2 regions of the Microbacterium sp. LEMMJ01 genome follow, and region 2 is predicted to be linked to the other one. Evidence: riboswitches for the same ligand, from Rfam matches in the RefSeq annotation. Region 2 holds a riboswitch; the other holds the start of a gene.
The links. A riboswitch is a leader RNA that binds a small molecule or an ion and turns the genes downstream of it on or off. The one in region 2 is predicted to bind thiamine pyrophosphate.
Positions count from the first base shown of each region.

Region 1: another riboswitch for thiamine pyrophosphate. It lies ahead of thiM (hydroxyethylthiazole kinase); the one in region 2 lies ahead of B7W94_RS07220 (ECF transporter S component).

Region 1 covers NZ_NCTV01000007.1:49,194-54,007, reverse strand. Annotated here, with positions in the region: gene thiD (bifunctional hydroxymethylpyrimidine kinase/phosphomethylpyrimidine kinase) at 1-674, opposite strand, end outside; gene thiM (hydroxyethylthiazole kinase) at 671-1,519, opposite strand; TPP riboswitch at 1,510-1,603, opposite strand; gene B7W94_RS00420 (NAD-dependent epimerase/dehydratase family protein) at 1,611-2,582, opposite strand; gene B7W94_RS00415 (DUF402 domain-containing protein) at 2,824-3,543, opposite strand; gene pheT (phenylalanine--tRNA ligase subunit beta) at 3,603-4,814, opposite strand, start outside.
Region 2 covers NZ_NCTV01000024.1:101,640-106,453, forward strand. Annotated here, with positions in the region: gene B7W94_RS07205 (glutamate decarboxylase) at 1-52, opposite strand, end outside; gene B7W94_RS07210 (energy-coupling factor transporter transmembrane component T family protein) at 153-944, opposite strand; gene B7W94_RS07215 (ABC transporter ATP-binding protein) at 941-2,395, opposite strand; gene B7W94_RS07220 (ECF transporter S component) at 2,395-3,036, opposite strand; TPP riboswitch at 3,027-3,138, opposite strand; gene B7W94_RS07225 (D-alanyl-D-alanine carboxypeptidase family protein) at 3,216-4,706, shown strand; gene B7W94_RS07230 (ABC transporter ATP-binding protein) at 4,757-4,814, opposite strand, start outside.

The DNA of each region.
Region 1 (4,814 bases), on a different contig from region 2:
CCGGCGATGCTGAGCACGTGCGGCACCGCCCGCCCGAGCCAGCGTCGACGGAAGGCCGCGGCGGCTGTCCGGGGGTCGCCCGCCGCGCACAGCGCCGACACCACCGCGATCCCGGCCGCGCCGGCCGCGCGCAGCGCCACCGTGTCGTCGAGCTCCACCCCGCCGATCGCGACGCACGGCAGCGCACTGCGCGCGGCGAACGCGGCGAAGCCGTCGATGCCGAGCGGGGCCGGGTGGTCGGGCTTGGTGCGCGTGGGGCGGATCACGCCGACCCCGAGGTAGTCGACCGTGCCGGGCGGCAGCGCGGCGACCTCCTCGAGGTGCACGGAGGTGTTCGCGGTCAGCCCGATCAGGGCCTCCGGGCCGAGGAGCTCGCGCGCGCGGAGCACCGAGGCGTCCGCCTGACCGAGGTGCACCCCGTCCACCCTGGCGCCGCGACGACGGGCCTCGACGGCCGCATCGAGGCGATCGTTCACGACGAGCAGCGCGCGACCGTCGATGGCCGCGGACAGAGCGAGGAGCTGCACGACGGTCTCCTCGTCCGTCGCCTCCTTGTCGCGCAGCTGCACGATGCGGACGCCGCCGGCCACCGCTTCGCGGACGGTCGCGACCACCCCGCGTGCGCCGCACAGCGACCGATCGGTGACGAGGTAGAGGGACAGGTCGACGGTCATCGGGTCTCCTCCTCGACGCGGGCGCGGTCCCGGAGATCCGCCGGGGTCACAGCGGACAGCGCATCGAGCAGTCCGACGGCGAAGCTGCCCGGTCCGCGGGAGGTCTCCGCCGCCTGCTCGGCCGCGACCGTGTAGACGAGGGTCGCCGCGGCCACCGCCGTCAGCGCATCGGTCCCGGTACCGCGGGACGCCCCGAGGAAGGCCGCCATCACCGCGCCCAGCGCGCAGCCGCCGCCCGTCACCCGCGTGAGCAGCTCGTGCCCGTTGGCGATGCGGATCACCCGTTCCCCGTCGGTGAGGAGGTCGACCGGGCCGGAGACGGCGACCACGGAGCCGTACCGGTCGGCGAGCTCGCGCGCAGACGAGGCCGCCGCCTCGGTGCCGTCCGTCGCATCGACGCCGCGGCCGCCGCTGCTGTGCCCGGCGAGCGCGAGGATCTCCGACGCGTTGCCGCGGATGGCGGTCGGGCGCCGCGCGGCCAGCTCGTGGGCCAGCGCCGTCCGCACCGGGAGCGTGCCGATCGCGACGGGGTCGAGCACCCAGGGCGTGGCGGCGGCGAGCGCTCCGGCCACGGCTTCCCGACTCGCCTCCCGCTGCTCCGGGGTCGGCGTCCCGAGGTTGACGAGGAGCCCCGAGGCGGCACCCGCGAACGGTCCGGCTTCGCCGACGATGTCGACCATCGCCGGCGCCGCGCCGAGCGCGAGCAGCACGTTGGCGGTGAACCCCGTCACGACGGCGTTCGTGAGGCAGTGCGTCAACGGCGGCGCAGCCCGGACCTCCTCCCGCAGCCTTCCCGCCGTGACGGCGAGGTCGAGGACGGATTCCGGACGCACAGGATCGCTCATTGCGACATCCCTTCGCTAGTACGAACTAGATCAGGTTCGACGGGTGTGATCTCAGCCGCGGATGCGGCACCCCGTGTCACTGCCTCGCAGTCTAGCGAGCGAAGGCGTCGAGCAGCGCCCGCTCCTCCGTCCGCGTGAGTCCGGCGCGGCGCTCCCGGTCCACGCCCCGTTCGCGCTCATCCGCCACGACGCGTTCCAGCGTCTCTTCGAGAGGCCGGATCCTGCCTCCGCTGCGCCGGTACCGCGCGTTCGAGCGGGTCATGAATCCGCTCATGTCGGGCGGCAGCCACAGCGGGAGCGAGCGCGGCCCCGCCCAGTACGCGACACCCTCCGCGACGAGACGCTCCTCCGTGCCGACGATGACCGGACCGGTGTGCCCGGTGGAAGCGCGCACCGTACGCAGCACGTCCTCCAGGTCGCGCACGTCGCCGATCGCGTTGACGGCGCCGGTGACAGTGGCGGACATGACGAAGGCGGCGACGTCCTCGACGTCGATGACCTCCGCCGTGCGCCCGTCGAGCGGCGGGAGCAGCACCGGCTCGTCCAGGGCCCGGAGGAACGCCGCGGCCCAGTAGCCGAAGCGATCGCTCGGGTCGCCGTCGCCGACGATGAGGCCGGGACGGACGAGGAGCGCGCGGTCGCCGAGGCTCTCCTGCACGGCGTCCTCCGCCGCGACCTTCTGCCGCGCGTAGTCGTCGTCCTCACCGGCCTGCGCCGCCGGGTGGCGCGGGGCCGACTCGTCCGTCCCGACCGTCTCGTCGTCGCGGTACACCGACATCGACGAGATGTACGTCCACCGGGCGGCACGGTCGCCGAGTGCGCGGACCGCCCCGGAGACGTGATCGACGCGGGAGGAGACGTCGACGACGTGGTCCCAGTCCGTCCGCGAGACGACGTCATAGGCGTCCTCGTCGTCGCGGTCGGCGAGCACGAGGGTCGCTCCCGGTGGCGCCGGGCGCCCGCCGCGGGCCAGGCAGGTCACCGACGCCCCCGCCCCCAACGCGTGCGCGGCGATGCGCCCCGACAGCCATCCGGTTCCCCCCAGGATCAGCACATCCGTCATGTGCCCATGTCATCAGGATCGACGACTCGGGGAAAGGGCCTCCGCTCAGAGCGGAGCGACACAGGCCACCCCGCGAGCACAGGCCCTCACGCGAGCACAGGCCCTCACGCGAACACCGCCCACCACGCGAGCTCAGGCCCTCACGCGAGCACAGGCCATGGGCGCTGCTGTCGCCTGATGCTGCGCGAACGCCTGATGCCGCGCGGCCTCGGCGCCGTCGCGGAGGCCGGCCCCGAAGCGGTCAGGGGACGACGATCTCGTCGAGGCCGTCCAACACCGGGATCGTCCACGACGGGTCCGGTCGCCAGTCGATCCACTCCCGATCGAACGGCCAGTCGCCGGCATGGAACGACGCGATGGCCGCGACCGCGTGCCGCTCGATCTGCGCGGCCTGCGCGGCGGTCAGCCGTCCCTGGTCGACGGCGGCGACCAGCTCGTCCTCGTCCTTCATCGCCACGCGCCCGTCCTGTGCGATCTCGACGTCGAGGACGTGATCGGAGGTGTAGGTGGCACTGTCGGTGCGCAGGTGCGCGTTCTCGAGGTTGACGTACCAGCCGGCGAAGTCCCACGTCGTCCCGGTGACCGAGCTCCAGAACAGCCAGACCGACCACGGCACTCCCGCGGGCGCGATGCGCAGGATGCCGTTGCCCCACCACTCCTCGACGATCCGGCGCCGGGGCTCCCGCCACCGCCGATCGAGCGGGACGGTCCGGACGCGCTCCCCGTCCCGCGTGCCCTGACCTTCCTGCTGCGTCCCGGCGGCGAGCCACGCGACGAGACCGCGCTCATCGTCACGGACGACGCGCATGGGGGTGACGGTCGCCGCCTCCCCCGTGGTCCACCCCGGCTTGCGGTAGTGCCAGTCGAGCTGCGCACCCGGCGAGAGGAACGGCCCCTCCCCGAGCGATCGCGCTCCGGCGGGGACCGAGGGTGGCGTGGGCTGCAGGAGGAGGCTCGTCATCCGGCCACGCTATCGCGAGAGCGCACGGCTCCCCGGAAAGGAGCCGTGCGCTCTCCCGATCAGTCGCGGAGGGCGGCGCCGAAGCGCTCCGCGGCGACGGCGACGCCCGCCATCTTCACCTCGGAGGCCTCCGCGGCGGTCAGCGTGCGGTCGTCGGCCCGGAAGCGCAGGGCGAACGTCAGCGACTTCGATCCCTCGGGCACGCCCTCGCCGCGGTAGTCGTCCACGAGCCGGACCGACTCCAGCAGCGCGCCGGCGCCCTCGATGAGAGCCGCGCGGACCTCGCCCGCCGGCACCTCGGCCGGCAGCGTGAGCGAGACGTCCTGCGTCGCGGCCGGGAACGTGGACAGCGACGCCGCCACGATGCGTCCTCCGGCGAGCGTGAGCAGCCGGTCGAGGTCGAGTTCCAGCACGGTGGCGCGGCCGGGCAGGTCGGCCTCCTCCGCGACGGCGGGATGCAGCTCGCCGACATAGCCGATCTCCTCGCCGGCGGCGACCAGCGCACCGGTGCGTCCGGGATGGAGCGCGGCGCGCTGCGTCTGCACGACGTCGATCTCGATGCCCGCGGCGGCCCCGATCACGCGGACCGCGTCGAGCGCCTCGACGAGCCCGGCGGCCTCGGCGGCACGCCCCGGCTGACGCGGCGACACATTGCCGGTCAGCAGCACCGCGACGTGGCGCTCCTGCGGGGGGATGGAGGCGTCGAGCTCGGCGAGCACCTCATCCGACGGCCGGACACCCAGCGGCGGGACCTCGGCGGTGCCGTACTCCACGCCGGGCTCCGGGACGAACACGGCCCCGGTCTCGAACAGCGCGAGATCCGTGAGCCCGCGCGAGATGTTGCGGTGCGCGGTCTGCAGCAGACCCGGGATGAGCGAGCGCCGCAGGAACGGCACCTGGCCGTCGAGCGGGTTCGCGAGGCGGATGCTGGGCAGGTGCTCACCGGACGCGGAGCCGTGCAGATCGTTCTGCGCCTCGGTCGTGAACGGGAACGCCGGAGTCTCCACGAACCCGGCGGCCGCGAGAGCGTTCGCCACGCGGCGACGCCCCTGCTGGTGGGCCGTGAGGCCGCGGCCGGACGGCGGCGTCGGCAGCACCGCGGGGATGCGGTCGAGTCCGTGGATGCGGGCGACCTCCTCGGCGAGCGTCCACTTGTCGGTGAGGTCCGGGCGCCAGGTCGGCGGGATGACCGTCCACCCGCCCTGGGTCCCTTCGCCGTCCGCCTGGGTCCCTGAGCCTGTCGAAGGGCTGACCTCCGCCCCGATCGTCGT
Region 2 (4,814 bases):
CCTCACCCGGCCGCGTGAACAGCGGCTGGTCGTCGGCGGAGGAGATGCTCATGGGACGTCCCTTTCGGTCGGTGTCGATTGGCACTGTCTCCAGCGGACGCTAGACCGGCCGTCGAGTCACCTCCAGGGGCCCTCGTCCGAAAGGGGTGAGGTCAGGACGGCCCGAGGATGAAGTTCCAGGCGCCGGTGGCGACCGCCGCGGCGATCGCGATCCCGGAGATCGCGGCCCCGACGGCCAGGAGGGCCCACTCGGGGGCGCCGAAGCGGGACTCGCGCGCCCAGGTGCGACGGCCGGGGGCACCGAAGCCCCTCGCCTCCATCGCGGTGGCGAGCTTCGCGCCGCGGCGGATCGACAGGACGAGCAGGGCGAAGGCCATCCCGAGGAAGCGCCGGATGCGGCCGCGGTCGGCCACGCCGCGGGCTCGACGCGCCAGTTCCAGAGCCCGCCAGTCGTCGAGGAACAGCCCCACCATGCGCAGTCCGGCGAGCGCGCCGAGCACGAATCGGGCGGGCAGGCGCAGGATCTGCCCGAGGCCGTCGGCGAGATCGGTCGGATCGACCGTGATGAAGAGCACCACCGAGGGCAGGGCGATCGCGAGCACCCGGAGCATCGTGGCGACGGCGAGCGCGAGCGACCCCTCGCTGATGCGCAGCACGAACCAGTCGACGTAGACCGTGCCGCTCGTCTCGCCGTACAGGGCGATGGTGAGCCCTGTGAGCGGCGCTGCGAGCCAGACCGGCCAGGTGCGCACCCAGAACTCCCGCCACCCGATGCCGGCGAACAGGAACAGCACCGCTTCGAGCACCAGGGCGACCGCCGCCGAGACGGGATCCAGCGTGAGGATCAACGGCACGGCGATGAGCGCGCTCACGCCGAGCTTCGCGACCGGGTTGATCCGGGCCACGACGCCGGCGCGGGCGCGGGTGTCGGCGAGATCCGTCATGCCGGCGCCTCCAGGGCGAAGCGGGTGGCGTGCAGGGCGCGCGCCACGTCGAGGTCGTGCGTGACGGTGACGATCGCGGAGCCCTCATCCCGGAGGGTGGCGAGCATCGCGACGAGCTCGGCCCAGGTGCGGGCGTCCTGTCCGAACGTCGGCTCGTCGAGGATCAGCACCCGGGGTCGCGTGGCGATCGCGGCCGCGACGGTGAGACGGCGCTTCTCCCCACCCGAGAGCGTGTACGGGTTCGCGGCTCCCAGCGCGGACAGGCGCAGGCGGGCGAGCAGCTCGTCGACGCGGGCCTCGACCTCGTCCTCGGGGACGCCCAGCGCGCGCGGGCCAATGGCGAGCTCGTCCCGCACAGTGGTGGCGAGGAGCTGGTGCTCCGGCTCCTGGAAGACCATGCCGATCCGGGTGAGGAGGTCGCGGGACGCCCAGCGGATCGGCGCGGGATCGGCACCCTGCGCGAGCATCGGCGCCGCGATCACGGCCCCCTCCGCGGGCGGGAGCAGGCCCGCTAGGGTCAGGCCCAGCGTGGACTTGCCCGCGCCGTTCGGACCGGTGATCGCGAGGGCCTCGCCCGCCCGCACGTCGAGGTCGATGCCGCGGGCCACCGGACGCCCCTTCACCCGCGCCACGGCGAGTGCTCGGGCCGACAGCAGCACCTCGCCGGGCACTGTCCTCGGTGCCGGGGGCTCGGCGGGAGGACGCCCGGGCACCCAGACGCCGTCCGCCGCCAGGCGCTCTCCCTGCGCACCGAGCACCGCGGCGGGAGGGCCGTCCGCGACCACCCCGCCGGCACCGAGCACGATGACCCGGGTGAGGAGCGGCAACCACACCTCGAGTCGATGCTCCACGACCACGAGGGTGGCGGGGTGCGCGGCGAGCATCCGCTCCACCGCCTCCCTGACCTCGCGCACCCCGTCCGGATCGAGGTTCGCCGTCGGCTCGTCGAGGAGGACGAGGCCGGGGCGCATCGCGAGCATGCCGGCGAGGGCGAGACGTTGCTTCTGGCCGCCCGACAGCGCCTTGGTCGGATGATCGAGCGGCACGTCGAGGCCGACGGCAGCGAGCGCCGCCTCGACACGCGGCCAGATCTCCGCACGCGGCACGCCGAGGTTCTCGCACCCGAACGCGACGTCGTCGCCCGCGCGGGCGAGGATCACCTGGGAGTCGGGGTCCTGGAGCACGAGCCCGGCGCGCCCGCGAGTCGCCACCGCCGGAGCGTCGTCGACGAGGAGCTCCCCCGCGCTCTCGCCCTCCTCCTCGCCGCCGAGCACGCCCGCGAGGCCGTGCAGCAGGGTCGACTTGCCCGCCCCGGACGCGCCGAGCACGAGAACCCGCTCGCCGGGCTCGATGCGGAACGAGACGTCGCGCAGCGCCCATGCCCGGCGGCTCGCATGCCGCCAGCCCCAGCCGCGCGCCTCGACGACCGCGGGAGCGACCTGCGCCGCCATCAGACGCGCACGCGCGCCTCGCGCCCGGAGCCGAAGCGGTCCAGCGCCCCCGTCGCCGCGATGCCGCGGGCGAGCACCCACGACAGGGCACCGGCGATGACGGCGCCGGAGATCACGGTGCTCACGAGGTAGATCACGGTGAACGCGGGACCGGAGCCGGCGTACCAGAGGATGAGGTTGTTGATGCCTCCCGCGAGCGCAGCGCCGGCACCGGCGAGGATCGCGACGGGCAGCGACCAGCGACGGTAGAAGAACAGCAGGAAGACGAGCTCGGCGCCGAGACCCTGCACGAGGCCCGCTTCGAGCGTGAGGAAGCCACCCCACTGGTTGCCGATGAGCGCCGAGACGACGGCGGCCAGCAGTTCGACGTAGATCGCCGCACCGGCCTTGCGGATGATGAGGCCGCCGAGCACTCCGGCGAACAGCCACGGTCCGTCCAGGAGCCCCTGGAGCCCGGGGAGCAGCGGCTCGAGCAGGGCCTTGGGGCCGAGGTACCCGACGTTCCAGGCCAGGAAGATCAGGCCGGCGGCGACGCCGAGCACGCTGGCGACGACGATGTCGACGATGCGCCACCGCAGATAGCCGCGCGCCGGAGCGCCGGTCGTCTTCGTGGACGAGGATGCGGACGTGGACGTACTCATGTGAACTCCTCCCTGCGCTGGCATGACCCAGATCAGGTTCGACGGTCGAAGCGCGATTCGCTCCCTCTCAGCCCGGCTCGCCGGACTCCCGTGGTTGTGCTGTCGATCCTAGCGTCTTCCGCCCGCGCGTCCCGAGCCGCGCACGGCGGATTCCTGGCGGCATTCGGTACCGTAAGCGAGTGACCGCTTCCGATCCCCCTGAAGAGGCGTCCGGCGGCGTCGGCGTCGACGCGCGGCCCGAGGACTCCACCCCCGCGTCCTCGCAAACCGTCGACACGCTGCCTGCGACCACGACGGAGACCGTCGCGTGGGCCGATGCCTCGACACCGGCGACCGCGCTGACCTGGGTCGACACGGACGTGGTCGAGTCCGGGTCGTCGACGCCGGAGTTCGACGCCACCCCGGAAGCCGAGGCCGCCCCCGGCCTGCTGCGCGAGGCGACGCTGCGTCCGGCGATCGCCGGCCCCGGCCTGCTCGTCCCGCTCGGGGTCCTCGCCGGGCTCGTCGCCTCCTACGCCGGAAGCACGCTGCTCTGGCCGTTGCACGAGGTCGCCCCCACCGTCCAGGCCGTGGAGGTCACCCCGGTGGCCGCCCCCACCGCCGCGCTCGCCTGGCCGGAGGTGGGCGACGGCGCCGTGGGCATCGCCGGGATGACCACGGCCGCGTCCACGACCGCCCCGGTCAGCATCGCGAGCATCACCAAGGTCGTCAGCACGCTCATGGTGCTCGACCGCCTGCCCCTCGCCCCCGGGGAGCAGGGCCCCGAGTTCTCCTTCACCTACGCCGACAGCATCCGGTACTGGGACTACCGGATCTCGAACCAGTCCGCGCTGGATGTCCCCGTGGGCGGGGTGCTGACCGAGTACCAGCTCCTGCAGGGCACCCTGCTCGGTTCGGCCAACAACTACATCGATCGGCTCGCCGCGGAGATCTGGGGCTCCAATCGGGAGTTCGCGGCCGCCGCCGAGGTCTGGCTCGGCGAGCGCGGGCTCTCCGGGATCACCGTGGTCACGCCGTCCGGGTTCGACGCGCGCAACGTCGCCACCCCGGAGGCGCTCGTGGCTCTCGGCGAGCTCGCGATGCAGAATCCCGTGTTCGCGGAGATCGTGGGCACCCGGTCGGTCGAGCTGCCGGGGGCCGGCACGGTGGAGAACACGAACGGCATGCTCGCGGACCCGGGGGTCGTCGGCATCAAGACCGGCACACTCGTCGGCTGGAACCTGCTGACGGCGAAGGACGTCTCCGTGGGGGACTCGACGGTCCGCCTCTACGCCGCGGCGCTGAACCAGGAGGACGACGAGGCGCGTCTCGCCCTCACCCGAGCCCTCTTCGCGCAGACCGAGGCGGCGCTGCAGGCGCAGGGCCCCGCCGTTCCCGCCGGGACGGTGGTCGGACGCGTCCGCACCGCCTGGGGCGAGGAGGTCGACGTCGTGACCGGTGAGGACGCGGATGTGGTGCTGTGGAACGGGGCGAGCGCGACCGCGTCGGCTGTGTTCGATCTCGGCGAGGAGCGCGAGGCGGACGGCGACGTCGGCACCCTCACCACGGCCGGCCCCATCGACACCACCGAGACCGCACTCGTCCTCGCCGAAGACGTGGACGGCCCGAGCCCGTGGTGGCGCCTCACCCATCCCCTCGAGCTGTTCGGCATCGACGCGGACCGCTCCTGACGACTGACGCCCCGCTCCGAGTCCGGAGCGGGGCGTCAGGGCGATGACGATCAGGGACGAGGCGACGCGCCGTCCGCCCCGTCGTCGAGGAGCGCCTGCGCGGCGGCC